Regions from separate parts of the Blautia sp. Sow4_E7 genome, predicted to be linked through region 3. Evidence: riboswitches for the same ligand, from Rfam matches in the RefSeq annotation. Region 3 holds a riboswitch; each other region holds the start of a gene.
What was found. Region 3 has a riboswitch for cyclic di-GMP ahead of ACTQ50_RS14695 (response regulator). Riboswitches for the same ligand answer to the same signal wherever they lie in the genome.
Positions count from the first base shown of each region.

Region 1: another riboswitch for cyclic di-GMP. It lies ahead of ACTQ50_RS02310 (response regulator); the one in region 3 lies ahead of ACTQ50_RS14695 (response regulator).
Region 2: another riboswitch for cyclic di-GMP. It lies ahead of ACTQ50_RS02285 (PAS domain-containing protein); the one in region 3 lies ahead of ACTQ50_RS14695 (response regulator).

Region 1 is NZ_JBQKLL010000002.1:152,588-159,240, forward strand. It holds gene ACTQ50_RS02300 (ATP-binding response regulator) at 1-2,152, opposite strand, end outside; gene ACTQ50_RS02305 (substrate-binding periplasmic protein) at 2,136-2,951, opposite strand; gene ACTQ50_RS02310 (response regulator) at 3,013-3,504, opposite strand; cyclic di-GMP riboswitch class I at 3,695-3,770, opposite strand; gene ACTQ50_RS02315 (ABC-F family ATP-binding cassette domain-containing protein) at 4,251-6,164, shown strand; gene ACTQ50_RS02320 (NADP-dependent isocitrate dehydrogenase) at 6,439-6,653, opposite strand, start outside.
Region 2 is NZ_JBQKLL010000002.1:144,174-150,826, reverse strand. It holds partial or broken gene ACTQ50_RS02290 (response regulator) at 1-2,358, shown strand, start outside; cyclic di-GMP riboswitch class I at 2,508-2,583, shown strand; gene ACTQ50_RS02285 (PAS domain-containing protein) at 2,657-3,499, shown strand; gene ACTQ50_RS02280 (ATP-binding protein) at 3,677-4,258, shown strand; gene ACTQ50_RS02275 (redox-sensing transcriptional repressor Rex) at 4,527-5,180, shown strand; gene ACTQ50_RS02270 (NAD(P)H-hydrate dehydratase) at 5,375-6,653, shown strand, end outside.
Region 3 is NZ_JBQKLL010000032.1:308-6,960, reverse strand. It holds gene ACTQ50_RS14720 (replication initiator protein A) at 1-381, shown strand, start outside; gene ACTQ50_RS14715 (ATP-binding protein) at 381-1,175, shown strand; gene ACTQ50_RS14710 (PcfB family protein) at 1,260-1,751, shown strand; gene ACTQ50_RS14705 (LPD25 domain-containing protein) at 1,748-3,706, shown strand; gene ACTQ50_RS14700 (helix-turn-helix domain-containing protein) at 3,973-4,305, shown strand; cyclic di-GMP riboswitch class I at 4,439-4,514, shown strand; gene ACTQ50_RS14695 (response regulator) at 4,621-4,986, shown strand; gene ACTQ50_RS14690 (GGDEF domain-containing protein) at 5,059-6,117, shown strand; gene ACTQ50_RS14685 (response regulator) at 6,205-6,396, shown strand; gene ACTQ50_RS14680 (response regulator) at 6,452-6,646, shown strand.

The DNA of each region.
Region 1 (6,653 bases), on a different contig from region 3:
GTTTATGAATTACCTTTATTAATAATTTTCCATCAACAGGCTTTGCTATATGTTCATCCATTCCTGCTTCTTTTGCCCTCAGTCTGTCCTCCGTGAACGCATTTGCTGCCATTGCAATGATCGGAATCACCTTTGCATCCTCTCTGTCCAGAGAACGGATTTTCTTTGTAGCTTCATAACCATTCATAACCGGCATCATAATGTCCATAAGAATGACATCAAATTCACCAGGTTTACTTTTTCTGAATATCTCAACAGCTTCCTGTCCATTCCATGCTTTCGTCACCTCAGCGCCTACATTCTGGAGCATAAATTCTGCAATTTCCATATTCAAGTCATTGTCTTCTGCCAGAAGAATATGCAGTCCCTTTATAGAGTTTTCTGATACATCCTTCTGTTCTTCACGTTTATCCGCATCCAGATCTATTTTGAACGGAACCCGGATCACAAAGGTGGTGCCTGCGCCCTCTTCACTTTCAAAGGTAATGGTTCCACCCATTTTCTCGACCAGATTCTTTGCAATCGGCATTCCAAGTCCTGTTCCGGCAAATTTTGTGCGGCTTCCTGTGTGTTCCTGTGCAAATGGTTCAAATACACATTTCTGGAACTCCTCAGTCATTCCGATTCCGGTATCCCGGCAGACAAATTCCATTGTGGTCATTCCCGGCTGTTCGGATGGGATTTCCATGCAGCTGATATAGATATGTCCGTTTTCTCTGTTATATTTCACCGCATTGGACAGGATATTCATCATCACACGTTTCACATACCCCGGACTTCCAATAAAATCCCGGTGTGTGATTTCTTTTTTCTCCCACTCGATCCGGATATTCTGTTCTGCAGCCATCTGCTTGATCACAGCAAATACTTCCCTTGAAATACTGCTCAGATTAAATGGAATCTCTTCCAGAACGATTTCGCCTGACTCAAGCTTACTCATATCCAGGATTTCATTTACCAGTTCCAGCAACAGATTGGACGCCTTTTTCACCTTTGTCCTGTATTCCGTCTGTTTCTCCAAATCATCTGCATAATGTTCTGCCATATTGACCATGCCGCAGATTCCATTGATCGGAGTCCGGATATCATGGCTCATCCGCTGGAGAAACTCTGTTTTTGCCTCATTGGCGGCTTCTGCCTTTTTTGCAGCTATCAGAAGTTCTGCCTTATATTTTTCATCTTTTTCCTGTTCCTGTTTCCAGTGCACCAGATTGGTTCTGTATGTCCAGAACCAGAATGTGCCGAATATCAGAAAATAGAGAAAAATAACACTTATCACACTTAATGGAAGATTATGGAACACCTCTGTATCCGGAAGATATGCATAAATATAGTAATCCCTCTGCTTCAGCATGATTCCGTAGCATCCGCTCCCTTCATTCTTCAAATGAAAAATGTGCTGACTGTCTGTATGCCCCTTCATTGCCTGAACAACTTCGTTGTCAGCCGTATTCTGCCCCAACAGGCTCTGATCATTGCTGGCAACAACGATTCCCTCGTCTGCAACAATAATCGTTCCATCCTTCCGGGTACTATAGCCATTTAAAAGACTTTGCATCGTCAAAGTATAATTTCTGGTAAATTCAGGAGATGTGTAATAGTAGATTGCAACAATACCCGGTGCATCTTTTCTGGCACAGGCTGCAATGTCAATATAGGATCCATCTTCCCTGGCAAACCGTTCTGAATAAGATCTTTCTTCATATCCGGCAAAATCCATGATAATTTCTTTTTGCAGATACTCCGTAATCTCATTAGCCAGAGCCTCGTCCGTGCTGTATTCACAGTCCGTCTTTCCTTCTATATCCAGTACAATGATACCATCCACCCAGAGAGTCTGCAGGTTTTCTTTCAGGAACTCCTGGCTTAGCTGTCCGCCGTTTTCGATTTCCATGTTAATATTCGTACTCATCTGTCTGGCACTTTCAATTGAACGGAGAAGACTTTTGGATTCGGAAGATTCATTATAATGGGTGTAGGTGGAACACTGCACTTTGACATAATTTACAATCTCCACCATTCTTTTCTCTGCTTCCGCTTTTTCTATATGGAAGAAATAAAACAGAGAGACTACAGCCACACAGATTCCAATCAGACCTCCGATCATCTGGATTCGTTTTTCTTTTTTCTTTCTCTTAATATCCAAGGTCATCCACCTCCAGATACTTCTGGGGATCATCCAGATATTTTTCAATAATTTTCAGGGATGTGCCATCCTGACGCATCTGTTCCAATGTCTGTTCCATCTGTTCACAGATTCCTCTGTCATCACCTTTTGCAAAAGCGACACCTATTCCGGTGATCATCAGAGGCTCTTCCAGGATACGGAAGCTTGCATCATAATCCTTCATATACTGGACGATAGATTCCTCATGTGCAGCAACTGCATCTACATATCCTTTCCCCAGAAACGTATAAATCAACTCCCGGTGTCCGAGACTGATCAGATTTGCCAGTTTGGGGATTCTATCATCTGTCCGGTTCAGAAAAATACCTTCCGGTTTGGTTGTGGACTGGACAGCCAGGTTCTTTTCCTCCAGATCGCTCAGTTTATAGATGTCACTATTCTCATTTACAGCGACCACCTGGCGGCTTGCTATGTACGGTCCTGCCCAGCAGTAATCGTCAAGACGTCCTTCCATGGAAAAACAACCCATGATACAGTCAATCTCTCCGCTTTCCACCAGTTCTTTTTTCTTCTCCCAGTTGATCTGGACAACCTCCACCTGATATCCCATTCTTTTGAAAGCTTCTGTAGCCAGTTCTACATCTATGCCCGTCGGTACACCATCCTCATTCAGATAATTGTATGGTGGATAGCTGTCGCTGCCGAGGGTAATGACGGGCTTTTCTGTTTCTTCTTTCGTGTTATCTGTGTTTTTACACCCTGCCAGGGTAACTGCTAAAATTCCCGCATGCAGAATGCCTGCAATCACTCTTTTTCCTTTCATTTTCTGTCTATCCTAACTATCCTTTTCGTTTTTTTCATATCTGATTCCCTGCCATTTGTTACTATTCAATGACCTGCGGTTCGGTGCCCCCGCCAGTTTTTATACTTCTGATTGTCTTTTCCAGTACCTTCATCTCAACCGGTTTTGAAACATGAGCATTCATACCGGTAGCCAGTGAACGCTGGATATCCTCTGAGAATGCATTGGCGGTCATGGCAATGATCGGAATCTTCCTTGCCAGTCCATGGGAACTTCTGCGGATTGCCTTTGTTGCCTCATAGCCATTCATAACAGGCATCTGTACGTCCATCAGGATCATGTCATATTCCCCTGGAGCAGACTGTTCAAATGCTTTCAAAATCTCTTCGCCATTTTCACAGATGATGCACTCCGCACCTTCAATCTTTAACAGTTCCGTCAGGATTTCTGCATTTATCTCATTATCCTCTGCACACAGGAACCGCATTCCCTGCAGGATATTACCTTCCTGCTCATCTGATTCTGCCTGTGACACAGAAGAAGCAGATCTTTCTTCTGTAATTTTCAGATCCATAAAAATCTCAAAACAAAGTGTCAATTTTATCCGCATACTCTATTACCTTGCCTTTATCACCGGCATCATATCGGATTAATGATGTCATACCAATGATTGCATTCATAGGAGTACGTATATCGTGAGTATTGTTACGTCTATGAAGTAACGCCGAAAAAAAGACACCGTCTCACAGACAGTGCACGTCAGTTCATGCAACTGGCTGCCATTTTACAGGCCCTGTAGCTTTGCGTCGCAGACTTTCGTCTGTTTTGCCGGTTTTCTTATTATAGCTTTTAAACATATGCGCAAAAAAATGTTTCTATTATACGCTAATACTCCACTATACACAAGAAAAATATTATGCTTTAACGCCTAAAAACAAAAAAACCAGAAGCCTCTTTGCGATCCGTGACCTCCAACTTGTTATGCTTATTCTAAACTGTCCTTACCTCCAATCAGATTCTCTCTCTGGCTTCTCTTTTCCTGACATTCAGACTAACACAAAAATACGATATTTTATGATAAGCAGCGGTAAATTTGCAATAAGCAGAAAATACAGAAATACTATATTTTTCAGAGCTTTCATGGGATTGCTTGTGCATACTTACAAATTTTTACATTTTCTTTGTTATTTGACAATTATTCTTTCAAAAAATCTGTTTTTCAAGTATAATATTCTTCTGGACAAGCCATTGCCTAAAGCAACAGGCTTTTATATATGACAGATTTTGTATTTACGAAACTGGCTTTTTAAGGAGGAAATTATGATTTTATCATGTCAGAGCATCTGCAAATCTTTTGGGGAAAAAGTAATCCTGCAGGATGCTTCCTTTCACATAGAAGAACGGGAAAAGGCCGCCCTGATTGGCAATAACGGCGCAGGAAAAACCACTCTCCTTCGTATTATTATGCAGGAGATTTCCGCCGATTCCGGACAGGTAGTTATTGCCAAAAATAAGAAGATCGGTTATCTGGCACAGTACCAGGACATTCATGGGCATCACACTATTTATGAGGAACTGATGACCACTAAGCAGTACATTCTGGACATGGAGGATAAGATCCGTTCTCTGGAACAGGAAATGAAATATGTAGCTGGTGAAAAGCTGGAAAGCCTGATGAACAGCTACACCCGTCTTACCCATCAGTTTGAACTTGAGAACGGCTACGCTTACAAAAGTGAGATTGTAGGTGTTTTAAAGGGTCTTGGATTTGAAGAGGAAGACTACAACAAACAGATTGAAAACCTTTCCGGTGGTCAGAAGACACGGGTTGCCCTTGGCAAGCTTCTGATCTCCAAGCCGGATATCCTGCTTCTGGATGAGCCAACCAACCACCTGGATATGGAGAGCATTGCCTGGCTTGAGACCTATCTTCTCAACTACCCGGGTGCTGTATTTATCGTCTCCCATGACCGTTATTTTCTGGATAAAGTTGTCACCAAGATCGTGGAGATCGAGGTAGCCCAGATGCGAATGTACGAGGGAAATTATTCTGCTTATGCGCTTAAGAAGGCGCAGCTGCGTGACGCCCAGTACAAGGCATACCTGAACCAGCAAAGAGAGATTAAACACCAGGAGGCTGTTATCACTAAGCTCCGCTCTTTTAACCGTGAGAAATCCATTAAGCGCGCGGAAAGCCGTGTAAAAATGCTGGACAAGATCCAGCGTATTGAGAAGCCGATCGAAATTGATAACCAGATGCGCATCTCCCTGGAGCCCCGTTTTATCAGTGGAAATGACGTGCTTACGGTAGAGGGGCTTTCCAAGGCTTTCCCTGGACAGACCTTATTTACAGATATTAATTTTGAGATCAAGCGTGGTGAACGTGTAGCCCTGATCGGCAATAACGGTACTGGCAAAACCACCATTCTGAAGATTCTCAACGGAATCGTGGAAGCTGACGCAGGACGCTTTGCCCTTGGTTCCAAAGTGCAGATTGGATACTATGACCAGGAACACCATGTTCTGCATATGGAGAAAACCATTTTCCAGGAAATTTCCGACACTTATCCAACTCTCACGGAAACAGAGATCCGCAATATGCTGGCTGCTTTCCTTTTCACAGGAGATGATGTATTCAAGCTGATTTCCGCTCTCTCCGGTGGTGAGCGAGGCCGTGTTTCCCTGGCAAAGCTGATGCTTTCAGAAGCCAACTTCCTGATCCTGGATGAGCCTACCAACCATCTGGATATTGCTTCCAAAGAGATTCTGGAAGAGGCGCTGAACAGTTATACCGGAACCGTACTCTACGTTTCCCATGACCGTTATTTTATTAACCAGACTGCCACCCGTATTATGGATCTGACGAATCAGGCTATTGTCAACTATATCGGGGATTATGATTACTATCTGGAAAAGAAAGATGAAATGACGCAGATTTACGCTCCAATTCAGGAATCTGCTTCTCTGGAAGCAAAGGAAACTGTTTCAGGAACCAAGCTTACCTGGCAGCAGCAGAAAGAGGAACAGGCACTGAAGCGCAAACGGGAAAATGAATTAAAGAAAGTGGAAGCCCGGATCGAGGAGCTGGAAGCAAGGGATAAAGAAATCGACAACACTATGGTTCTGCCGGATGTTTGTACGAATGTGGCAGAATGCACCAAGCTCAGCCGGGAGAAGGCTGCAATTGCAGAGAAACTGGAAGGGCTTTATGAGAAGTGGGAGGAGCTGGCATAGCATTAAGCTATAAACTCTTGCCAGTGATATCCTGCAATTCTTATCCTCCTCCATAATTTGTATTTACGAAACGAGACAGCCACCACAGGGCCACGCACCGACACAAACTAGTACATCGTTTCGTAAATAACTATACCAATCGCGTAGGATGTGGATTCGAGTGTGCAGGTATAAAAGCAGGAACGAATTTCGAATAGATACCCGAAACCGTTCCTGTTTTTTATAACAATATTAACATTTTGTCTCAAACTACTTTTCAAAGTTGTTTATCTCATTACATTGTCTCAAGTTTCTCTCTGATCGCCAGAATAAACCCGCGGCTGTTAAGGACTTTCACATCCTTTAAGGACGTGATCAGCGCCAGGTCTTTGGTCATCTGTCCGTCTTCGATCGTGGAAAGAGTTGCTTTCTCCAGCTTATCTGCAAACTCTACAAGCTCCTGATTCTTATCTAACTCGCCGCGTTTACGAAGTGCGCCTGTCCATGCAA
Region 2 (6,653 bases), on a different contig from region 3:
AGTTTTATTGTTCATCCGGATGGCCGTGTTGTGATCGATCATTCTTCTGAGTCATGGGGGAATGTATATAATTTCTTCGGTGTTCTGAGAGAGCATTCTGATATGTCTGAGAAAGAGGTCAATAAGCTTTCGGAGAAGTTTAAAGCGGGACATACCGGTGCGCTGCTGGTAGATCTGGATGGAAGAAACTATTATCTGGTTTATGAAAAATCGGATATTCAGGACTGGGTATTTCTGGGACTTGTACAGGCGGATATTGTCAATGCCAGTATGAACAGCCTGCAGCGTAGCACAATGTTCCTTGTGGCTGCTGTCGTGTTCTGTATTGCCGCCTTTTTTATCAGCCTTATTATCCAAAAAAACAGGATAAGCCTTAGAAGAAAGGACACACAGATCCGGTACAGGGACGAACTGTTTCAAAAGCTGTCAATGAATGTGGATGACGTTTTCCTGATGCTGGATGCCAAAACATATCAGGCAGATTACGTCAGCCCGAATGTGGAAAAGCTGCTGGGCATTACGGTAGAACAGATCCGCAAAAATATTCGTGTTCTGGGAAAAATGCATCCAGAGGAACATGAAAATCCGGAGAAAAATTATCTGGAGGAAATCCGGGTGAATGAACAAAGAGAATGGGATTTTGAATATGTTCATCAGAACACAGGGGAAAAACGCTGGTTCCATAATATTGCAATGGGCAGTGAGATAGACGGAAAAAAGAAATACATCCTGGTTATGTCGGACCGTACCGCTGACTGGAAAATGAACCAGGCACTTTCTGAGGCAGTCCGTGCTTCGGAGACAGCAAACAGGGCCAAGAGTACCTTCCTTTCCAACATGTCTCACGATATCCGGACACCAATGAATGCGATCATCGGCTTTACCACACTGGCTGTAAGTAATATTGATGATAAAAACAAGGTTCGGGATTATCTGGGAAAGATCCTTTCCTCCAGTAACCATCTGCTTTCCCTGATCAATGATATCCTGGATATGAGCCGGATTGAGAGCGGAAAGATCCATCTGGAAGAAACGGAGGTCAGTCTGTCGGATGTGCTTCATGATCTGAAGACGATCATCAGCGGGCAGATCCATGCGAAACAGCTGGAGCTTTATATGGATGCCATGGATGTGACAAATGAGGATGTCTATTGTGATAAGACGAGGCTGAATCAGGTGCTGCTGAATCTTTTGTCCAATGCGATCAAGTTTACTCCTGCTGGCGGAACCGTTTCTGTCCGGCTGAAACAGTATCCGGGGCTCCAAAGAGGCAGTGAACTGTACGAGATCCGGGTGAAGGATACAGGAATTGGCATGAGCCAGGAATTCGTGAAGAAGATCTTTTCTCCTTTTGAGAGGGAGCGGACTTCCACTGTGAGCAGGACTCAGGGTACAGGACTTGGCATGGCCATCACCAAGAATATTGTGGATATGATGGGCGGCACCATTGAGGTCCGGACAGAGCAGGGGAAAGGTACCGAATTTATCGTCCGTCTGCCATTCCGGACTCAGCCTGAGAATCACCGGATAGAGAAGATTGCAGAGCTGGAAGGCCTTAAGGCTCTGGTTGTAGATGACGATTTTAATACCTGTGACAGCGTGACAAAAATGCTTGTGAGGGTTGGAATGCGTTCGGAATGGACACTTTCCGGTAAGGAGGCTGTTCTGCGTGCACGGCAGTCTATGGAGCTTGGGGATGCCTTCCATGCTTATATCATCGACTGGCGTCTGCCGGATATGAATGGTATTGAGGTCACCAGACAGATCCGCAGTCTTGGTGACGATACACCGATCATTATTCTGACTGCTTATGACTGGTCAGACATCGAAGTGGAAGCCAGGGCTGCAGGGGTAACTGCATTCTGCGCGAAACCTCTGTTTATGTCCGATATCAGAGATACCCTGATGGCTGCCATTGGCCAGAATCAGGCTGAGCAGGAGAATCCTGTTCTTCCGGCGGCATGCTCAGATTTCAGAGGCAAATGTATACTGCTTGTGGAAGACAATGAACTGAACAGTGAAATTGCGGTGGAGATCCTTAATGAATATGGCTTCCTGGTGGATACTGCAGAAAACGGGGCAGAGGCAGTTGAGAAGGTCAAGAGGTCGAAACCGGACGGTTATGATCTGGTGCTGATGGATGTGCAGATGCCGGTAATGAACGGATATGAGGCCACGAAGCAGATCCGTGCCCTTAGGAATCCGGCACTGGCAGGAATCACCATCCTTGCCATGACGGCCAATGCTTTTGACGAGGACAGAAAAAAAGCGCTGGAATGTGGTATGAATGGATTCTTATCCAAGCCAATCGTTCTAGAGGAATTGATCAGTACGTTACAAAATAATCTGACAGATTAGTAATAAGAACCTGCTAAGAAGTTCGGTTAACAACTTTTTAGCAGGTTTTTAAATTATTTTTAAGCGTTAAAGCGGTGAAATTTTTCTTGTGTAAAGTGGAGTAGGGGAGTATAATAAAATCAGTTTTTGCATAATTTTAAAAGCTATAATAAGAAAATCGGCAAACCAGATGAAAGTCTGGGACGCAAAGCTACAGGGCCTTTAAAATGGCAGCCAGTTGCATGAAATGAGGTGCACTGTCCGTAGGACAGTGTTTTTCATTTAATAGTACATGAGAAAAGAAGGAGGAATTCAGCTGTTGAAGAAAGCGGTTCAGGCTGCAATATATGAAAAAGCTCTAAAAAACCATTATATAGAAATCCTGTACATTGATTTTGAGAATACAGGAAAATGCATAAAGCTTCATCAGGATACAAACCTGTTAAATGGTGAAAATATTTTTCCAGAGTCAGATGAGCAAATGTATGAGGATTATATCTGTGAGAAAATAATGCGTTATGCATCTGGCAATATAGATGATCTTAATCGTGTAAAACAGCAGATGACGATGGAAGCAATCGCAAAAGGAACAGCAGAACACATCATGCATCATGTTATGATCAATTTTATGCTGAATGGCGAGATGCGTTTCATGCAGTTTGACTTTACAAGGGAAAGTGCAGATACAAAAAATGTGTTCCTGTTTGTGGAGGACTATACAGTTCCACAGCAGCAGGCGTTTATAACGACGTTGCGTTCTATTGAAAACAGTGCTGTTCTGTTTTGTATCCTTTCAGAAGAGGAGGACGCAAAAACAACGCTATGCTATGATCCTGTTTTTATTACCCGGGGCTTTGCAGAGATGATGGAAACTACACAGCAGCAGATGATGCTGTTGCAGAAGAAACCTTTTTGCGAAACAGTACATCCGGATGATCAGCAATATGTAGAGGAATCTGTGAGAAACCTCAATATAGAGCATCCACATACAAATATTTTTTATAGAAAAAGAAATCCGCAGGGAAAATGGTTCTATATGCAATCAGATTTTTCTTATCTTGTTGTGGGTAAGAAAATATATATCTATGTGACCTATCAGGATGTCAGTGCATTGCAGAAGAATGAAGAATTGTCAAATGCACTTCATTATAGTAAAAATTGATATAAATACTATACTTGCTGTTTTTGATCAGATGTTTGGAACTGTATAAAATCCGCACGAATCAATGAATGCCACGTAAAGGGATAAAAGTGAGAAAGTGGTAAACTGGAATATAAACCAGTACCGGTAGATCTCTGGGATATGATAAATACTGTTTTGTCGATTGCAAGAGGATATATGGAAAACCGTGACCTTAATTTTTGTGTTTCAAGAGAAGAGCTTAAAAATCCCTATGTGATGGCAGATGAACTCAGAATCAGGGAAGTATTGCTCAACATTATCAGCAATGCAGTCAAATTTACAAAAGACGGAGGTACCATTTCATTTGCTGCAGAAAACGGTCCGGGTAATGATGAGCATCATATAATCGTACGCTATCGTATATCAGATACCGGAATTGGTATGAGTGAGGAGTTTCAGAGCAGAATCTTTGATGAGTTCAGTCAGGAAAATGATGGGGCAAGAACCAGTTATAAGGGAACTGGACTGGGAATGGCCATTGCCAAACAGTATGTAGATCTTATGGGTGGGAAAATTAAGGTCAGCAGCAAACAGGGAATTGGCTCAACATTTACGGTAGAAATCCCTCTGATTATAGCAGAACATGGATTTACGGAAGAGAAAGAAAAGTTAAGGAACGATATGGATTTACATGGTTTGCATGTTCTTTTGGCAGAGGATAATGATTTAAATGCAGAAATAGCAATCGCTTTATTGGAAGAAAAAGGGATTTTTGTGAGCTTTATCCTGATACTATGAATTTGGTTCCTGTTCACTCCGTGACCAGCAACACACTTCGCGATGCACAGAAATCATGCATTCGCATGATTTCGCGCCGATGTTCCCGGGTTTTCTGTGAGCTTCGCTCAAAAAAACACCTGGCGGAACGTTACCAGTGAACAGTAACTGAATTTGCAAAATATTTGTAATTCTGCACAACTTTAATTGACAAGAAAATAACATTTAGGTATAATTGACATAGTGTGACGCGGAAAATTTAGGCAGCGGAAACAAGGAGGGGAACATTTTGGAGGCGAAGGAAATCTCAAAGGCAGTGATCAAAAGACTGCCAAGGTATTATCGCTATCTGGGGGAGCTGATGGAAGAGAAAGTTGAGCGTATATCTTCCAATGACCTTAGTAAGAAAATGCATGTGACTGCATCACAGATCCGCCAGGATTTAAATAATTTCGGCGGTTTTGGACAGCAGGGCTATGGATATAATGTTGAATATCTTTATACAGAAATTGGTAAGATCTTAGGACTGGACACCATTCATCCTATGATCATTCTTGGTGCAGGTAACCTGGGACAGGCACTTGCCAATTACGGGGATTTTGAGAAAAGAGGATTTCGTCTGGTTGGGATTTTTGACGTAAATCCGGTTCTGGAAGGAATTTCGGTTCGGGGAATTGAGATTCAGATGATCAGTCACCTTCCAGAATTTATCAAAGAGAATCAGGTAGAGATCGCCATTCTGACTCTGCCGAAGAACAAGGCCAAGGAGATGGCGAAGGTTCTCATTGACAATGGAATCAAGGCAATCTGGAACTTTGCACATACAGATCTTGATGCTCCTGAGAACGTGATCGTGGAGAATGTTCATCTGTCTGAGAGCCTGATGGCACTGTCTTATAATTTAAGCCAGTACCGCAACGAGCATAAAGAAAACAAAGAATAAAACGTTACTGTGAAGGACATGACAGTAACAACAAAAGGTCAAAGAGGACTGCTGCTTGTCTCGCTGAAAGATTTACAGGAGACCGGGCGGCAGTTTTGCATTAGAGCGTGTTTGAAAATGGCTTTAGCGGTTAATGGGCAGAGAGTGAACTGCAACCGGAGCCCAAAAGTTATTCTAATGTTAGGAGTGGTTTTATGAAAAAAGTTGTGACCTGCAGTCAGATGAAGCTTCTTGACTATGGTACTATTCATAATATGCATGTTCCCTCCCTGGTTCTTATGGAGAGGGCGGCGCTTGCCACGGCAGAAGAGATCCGGAAGTATCTGGAAAAGAAAAACAGTCCTGGAAACTTAGAAAAAGAGCGGATACTGGCCGTCTGTGGCTCCGGCAATAACGGCGGTGACGGGATTGCCATTGCAAGGCTTCTTCATCTTGCCGGGATACATTCCGAAATCTATCTTGCAGGAAATCCGGACAAAATGACCGAAGAAACCAGACACCAGTGGGAAATTGCCAGGAACTATGGCGTTCCCGCAACGAATAACCCGGTATGGGATGAATATACTGTTATAGTAGACGGGATTTTCGGCGTTGGGTTGTCCAGGGAGATTTCCGGAACTTATAAGGAAATCATCCACAGTATGAATCAGACCAGAGCCTATAAAGTGGCGGTGGATATTCCGTCTGGCATTCACGGAGATACGGGAGCAGTTCTTGGAATTGCTTTTCAGGCAGATCTGACGGTAACCTTTGCATACCGGAAACGGGGGCTGTGCTTTTTCCCTGGCAGAGCATACGCTGGCAGGATCCTGGTGGCGGACATCGGGATCTATGACCGGGATCGTGATGGCAGTGAACTTGCAGATCAGGCAGCCTGGCATCTGGAGAAAAGGGATGTGGAAACACTTCCTGCAAGACCTGCCTGGGGAAATAAAGGAACCTTTGGAAAAATACTTTTGGTCGCGGGCTCGAAAGGCATGTGCGGCGCCGCTTATTTAAGCGCCAGCGCAGCACTTCACGGGGGAGCTGGTATGGTAAAGATCCAGACTGTGGAAGAGAACCGGATCCCGCTGCAGAGCCTTCTTCCAGAAGCTATGGTGAGCTGTGAATTTGACGAAGCGTCCAATGAGAAAAACTTAAACTGGTGTGATGTGCTGGTGATCGGTCCGGGACTTGGCACCGAAAGCAGTGGAAAAGAAAGATTGCTCTGGTTTCTGAAAAACGGGACAAAAGCAGGAAAACCTGTTATACTGGATGCAGATGGCCTGAACCTTCTGGCTATGAATCCCCAGTGGATGGAATCGCTGAACCAGCAGACCATTCTTACCCCTCACATGGGAGAAATGAGCCGGCTTACCGGCAGGACAATTTCCGAACTAAAAGCAGACCCCGCGGCCAGTGCCTGGGAGTTTGCCAAGAAAACAGGCTGTGTCTGTGTATTAAAAGATGCCTGTACCACTGTGGCAGATGGAG
Region 3 (6,653 bases):
CGGATTGCAAGAAACTGGAAGTCCGGAACGCAAAAAAATAGAAGTCCGGACTGCAAGAATCTGGATGGAAGTAATACTAAGATAAATAAGACTGAAAAGAATCATACTGATAAGAGCAAGAGCAATACTCCCGCTCTGGAAGAAAAATTCAGTCAGTATGGTAGATTTAAAAATGTTGTCTTGTCAGAAGCCGAACTGCAGGAGTTGATGACGTTATTTCCATGGGACTACCAGAAACGGATTGATCATCTTTCTGTTTATATGAAATCCAGTGGAAAAGAGTATCAGAATCATTTTGCAACAATCTGTCTTTGGGCAGAACAGGATGGCGCCAGGGCAGGAATTGACAAATATGAATTTCAGGAAGGAGAAAGCCTGTGATGGAAAATAAAGTAACAGCAGATTATCTGGATGAAGAGGGATGTCTTCATTGTGGCATCTGTGGAAAAAGAAAACAGATGAAAGTCAGTCTGATGGGATTTGAGCATGTAGTGTCTTGTTTGTGCGAATGCGAGGTGAAAGCCAGACAGGAACTTGATGAGAAGATGCAGCGGGAAGAAGCACAGCGGCAGCTTTATCAGAGAAAATCCGTCGGACTTCAGGAAAGAAGATTCTGGGAATGGAAATTTGAAAAAGATAATGGAAGCAACCAGAAGATACTAATCGCCAGGCAGTATGTAGAAAACTGGACAGATATGAAGAGAAAAAATGAAGGACTGCTTCTGATGGGACCAGTTGGAACCGGGAAGAGTTTTTTTGCAGGCTGTATAGCAAATGCACTTTTGGAACAGGGAGAACGTGTCATGATGACAAATTTTTCTAGGATCTTAAATGAAATGACCAGCTATCAGGCAGATAAGAACCAGATTATACAAAATCTTGTGGATTATCCGCTGCTGATTATTGATGATTTAGGAATAGAACGAAATTCCGAGTTTGCTTTGGAGCAGGTCTATAATGTGATAGACAGCCACTATTGTAAAATGCTTCCGCTGATCGTAACAACGAATCTGGGACTGAATGAAATGAAATCTGCAGATTTAGATACTGCCCATCAGCGCATTTACAGCAGAATACTTGAAATGTGTGTTCCCATCTATTGTGGTGGGGAAGACAAGAGAAAAGAAGAAGGGACAGAAAAACTCGTACAGGTGCAGCACCTGATTACCGGTTAATCTGTCCTTTTTCATTGAAGGGGGGGTGATTGCCATGATTACAGATCTGGACAGCAGTTGAATCGCTGAAAGGAGGGAAAAGGCATGCAGGAAGAGGTAACTCAGAAAACGGTCACGTTCTGTATTCGGGCTACTAAAATTACGGCAGACCTGTTGAAAAAGGTTCTTGCTGCGTATCTGCGTCATCAAAAGCAGAAATCAGTAGAGAAGAAAGCACAGAAAAATCAGCCGAAACAGGGAAAGGTCACGGTAAAAGAGCTGGCAAAACAGAATGCCGGGATGGTCAATATCGAGATCACGGACAAAAATATCAAGTCCTTTGAACGGTATGCCAGAAAATACGGGATCAATTATGCTCTGAAAAAAGACAAGAGCAAAGATCCTCCGGTTTATCTGGTATTTTTCAAGGGACGTGATCAGGATGCCCTAAATGCTGCTTTCCGTGAGTTTTCCCAGAAACAGATTCAAAAAGCGAATAAGCCTTCCATTCATAAGCGTCTTGCAGCTTACCGGGCAATGATGCCAAAGAAGACGAAGGACAAAGTAAAGAACCGGCATCAGGAGCATAGTCGATGAAAAAGAAAAGCGGCAAAACTCTGATGCAGAAGTGGAAGAATAAAATCGGGGGTAAGCTGTCCGCCCTGGATAAAAAGAAACTGGTTCTTACAAATATCCCTTATGCTCTGGCTGCTTTCTATGCAGACCGGGCATTTTTTCTTTACCGGAACAGTCCGGGAGAAGATATGGGGAACAAACTTTTATATGCAATGGAACACGCAGACCGGATTTTTGCTGGTTTTGTGTTAAGCAATAACTGGAAAGATCTGCTAGCAGGTATTGTTGTTGCAGTCGTTCTGAAAGTGTTGGTCTGGCAGAAACAGGCAGACGCAAAGAAATTACGGAAAGGCATCGAGTATGGTTCAGCCAGATGGGGAACCGCAGAGGATATCAAGCCTTATATGTCGGAAGATCCATGGATGAACATTCCATTGACAGCAACAGAAGCACTGACCATGGAGAGTAGACCGAAGCAGCCGAAGTATGCAAGAAATAAAAATATAGTGGTCATCGGCGGCAGTGGTTCCGGTAAGACACGTTTTTTCGTAAAACCATCGGTCATGCAGATGAACTGTTCCATGGTCATTACAGATCCGAAAGGCACTTTGATTGAAGAGTGCGGGAAGATGTTAGCAAAGGGACCACCTAAGAAAGATAAGAATGGAAATATCATGAAAGATAAATCTGGAAAAGTGGTACATGAGCCATATGAGTTCCATGATATGGGAGCTTATGAAAAAAGTACCGATGTTAATCAGATTGCTGCGGTCTATGAAAAATATAGGGAGAATCCTGAAAATGCCTATCGAGTATGTAGTATGGGGATTATCTATCGTGATCCGGAAGACAGTTACTATGATGATGCTGAATTTGCAATCGTAAAAGGAAATACAGTACTTGGAAATCTGATGGACGATGTTCGATTTTATGGAGAACTTGCACTGGTACGGGAAGGGATTGAGAAAATTCATGAAGCATTGCCGGATTATAAATATGTGCCGATGAGGGATGTTCGAGAAGCAATGTATCCTGAGAAGATGACCACAGAACAGCTGGCAGAGGCACTGGATGAGATTGCAGAAGCTTTTGATCCGTATGAGTATCGAGATAATGTGGAGACGGGAGAAAATACGGTACAAGAGGTGATGTTGGATTTGCAGAGTGGCAATACACATTCTTATATTTCTTATTTGAAGGATATTGTAGACGAAGAATGTGACCAGTCTGTGCGTGCAGGTGTATTGATTGAAAGACTGAAAGCCTATGAGCCAGAACTTCCAAAGGATATGGAACCGATGGTGTATGTGAATTATTGTGAGAAAAGTGAGCTGGGGAATCCAAGATGCCAGAAGTTATCTGATTTGGATTCCAAAACAGTAGAACAGGACAAAGCCTGGTATGCCGACTGTGATCCAAACACCAACGAACCAAAAACGACAGCACAGATGTTTTTTACAGTATATTATGCTGAGAAGGGCGACAAGATGTTGCATCATTTTCAAGGTAAGATAGACATTGGTAGCGGAAATGGCGGCATCATCAGTCAATTAAAGATGCAGAATGAAATGAAGTTGACGGATGAAAGCTGGATCAGCTATCAGCAAGGAAAAGGCAATGAAGAATATCAGAAGTATATGGAAGATCTGACGGATATGCAGAATCATGTACTGCCGTATTTGCAGAGCTTTTGCAGTCTGGAAGAAAAAGGTGTGAAGGAGAGACGAGAACAGCAGGTAGCAGAGAAAAATGAGAGCAGAGAAGCTGTGTCGAGAGCTGGTGTTGAAATAAATACAGCAGTTAAGGACGCAGGGAAAGCTGAAAGAAAGGCAGTAGCACAGAAAAAGGCAATGCCAGGAAAAGAAAAGAAACCGTCAATCCATGAACGCTTGGAAATCAATAAGAGAATCATCCAGGAAAAGCAGGGAAAAGATAAGCCGGAGAGAGGAGCTGATTTGGGTGTAAGGACAGTGTAGTATAAGCACAATGAGTCGGAGGTCACGGATGATAACGTGGCTTCCGGCTTTTTTGTTTTGAATGATAGTGCTTCAAATTTTTTATGTGACAAATGAAACAACCTATGATATTATAAAACATATAAGCGAAAATAACTTTTGCGGAAACGAAAGTATCTTTATATTTTTTATGTGCATACTTCCTATTATAGGATTAAATAATTGCAAAGTTGAATACTAATATTTTTTCATTATTACAGGTACAATAAGAATATGTAATAGCGGAAATGAGGTATAGTTACTTGCATATAGAGAAGTATATTGCGGATAAAATAACATCTTTGTGTGAAAAGCGTGATATCAGTAAATATAGATTATCGCAGCTGTCGGGAATTTCCCAGTCGTCACTGGGAAGAATCATGGCACAGGAAAACCTGCCGTCGCTGATCACACTTGAAAAAATATGTACAGCATTAGGCGTGACATTATCACAGTTTTTTCAAGAAGATAATTTAGAGAATCTGACAGAAAAGCAGAAAGAAGTTCTAGGGATATGGAAAAATCTGAGTACAAATGAGCAGGAAACAGTAATGTCAATGCTGCGTGGACTTCGGAAGTAGAAAAACAGTTCGAGTATATGTATCGACTGTTCTTTTTTATTTTTTGTCGTTAAAACGGTAATGTTTTCTTGTGTATACTAGAGCATTAAAGTATAATGAGATCAGTTTTTTTGCATAAGTATTAAAGCTATAATAAGGAAATCGGCAAACCAGATGAAAGTCTGGGACGCAAAGCTACAGGGCCTGTAAAATGGCAGCCAGTTGCATGAAATGAGGTGCACTGTCTGTTTGGCAGTGCTTTTTTATGGTAGAGCACTTGAATAAGTAATACAGAAGCTGTTTGGAAAAATATTGTGAAAAATAGCGGGGAGGTTATTGATAATTAATGAATGTAAAATTAAAATCTGGAAGCAAGCAAGCAAGCAAGCAAGCAAGCAAATTTCTGTCACAGAGGCGGAAGATGGACAGCAGGCAGTGGAATTGTTTAAAGAGAAACCAGCAGGAACATTTGATGCAATTCTGATGGATCTGATGATGCCTGTGATGGATGGATATACAGCTACGAGAAAAATCAGATCATTAGAACGTTCAGATGCAAAAACAATACCGATCAGAGCTATAACAGCAAATGCATTCCAGGAAGATGCTGAAAAGTGCATTGCCGTAGGTATGAACGCTCATTTGGCGAAACCTTTGGATATTGAAAAGATGAAAAAGACTATTAAAAGTATTTGTTCTTAATATAGGGAGAAAGTAAATGAATAGCATAGTTATTGAAATGAATATTATTTGAGATTCGGGGTAAATTGTGAAATGCAGACAAACAGGAAAAATAAAAATATAATAGGTATTATACAGAGTTTCCTTATATTGATATTAGTGGTTCTTATTATTTTTATGATGATTCAGATTAGCAGGCTGCAGGGGACAGCACGCGTAATAAATTATGCAGGTCTGGTACGTGGAGATACACAGCGCGAAGTAAAATTAGAAATTACAGGAAACCAAAATGATGAATTAATTAAATATTTGGATGATATTCTTCTTGGATTGAGATATCAGGATGGACATTATAATCTGGTAAAACTCAATGACGAAGAATATCAGGGGAAATTGAAAATCCAGAGTGATTACTGGGATAAATTGAAAACAGAAATTGAAGCAGTAAGAAACAAGGGATACGAAAATACAGACATTGTTAATATGAGTGAAATATATTTTACGATGGCAGATGAAACTGTCTCTGCCGCAGAAAGCTATTCAGAAAAGATCGCTATAAAGATTCGTACTATAGAGCTTTTGTCGGCACTTGATATGTTGATTCTGGTGATATTGGTTATTATGCAGACTCTAAAGGCAATGCAGATGGCAATGCAAAACAGATTGCTGGAACAGAAAGCATTCGTAGATACCCATACTGGGCTGCCAAATAAAAATGCCTGTAATGACCTTCTTAATAAAAAAGATATAATTACAGGTTCTACAGCATGTATAATGTTTGATTTAAATAATCTAAAAACTGTAAATGATACAATGGGACATTCCGCAGGAGATCGGTTAATAATGAATTTCTCAAAGCTTTTGCGAAGTGTTATTCCAGAAAAGGATTTTGTTGGAAGATATGGCGGAGATGAGTTTATAGCAGTCATTTATCATACAAATGAGGCGGAAATTAAAGAAATATTAAAAGTTTTGTACAGAGAAAAAGATAGATTAAATAGTTATGAAAATCAAATACCAATCGACTATGCATGCGGATGGGCATTATCCTCCGATAATATGTCTTGTACAATGCAGATGTTATTGGATGATGCAGATGCTAATATGTATAAAAATAAACAGTTATGCAAGAGATATAATCAGCATTCTTAAGAAAGTGATTAAAAAACTATCGATAGAGAGTGTCTTTTTTAATTTATAGGATTTCTAAAGACCACAAGAATAAAGGAAATAGAAAATATGAATAAAAGACAAAAAATACTGATTGTCGATGATTCAAAGTTTAACAGGGATATATTGAAAGAATTTTTTGGAGAAACCTATGATTATCTGGAAGCTGAAAATGGAAATCAGGCAGCGCAGATTATGGAAGAGAATCTGGGAATCGATTTGATGCTTTTAGACATCAACATGCCACAGATGGATGTTTAATAAAGCAAAGCTAAATTATTACAGTCTGATTCTGATGGATATTCAGATGTCGATTATGAACGGATATAAAGCATCCAGGAGAATTCGAGAACTGAAAGATGGTAACAAATCGCAGATTCCAATTGTTGCAATGACAGCAAATGCGTTTGAAGAAGATAAGAAGATGGCTTTGGCAAGTGGCATGAATGATCATGTTGCAAAACCAATAGATATGAATGTATTATTGCCGACTATTATGAAATATATGTAAAGGAAGA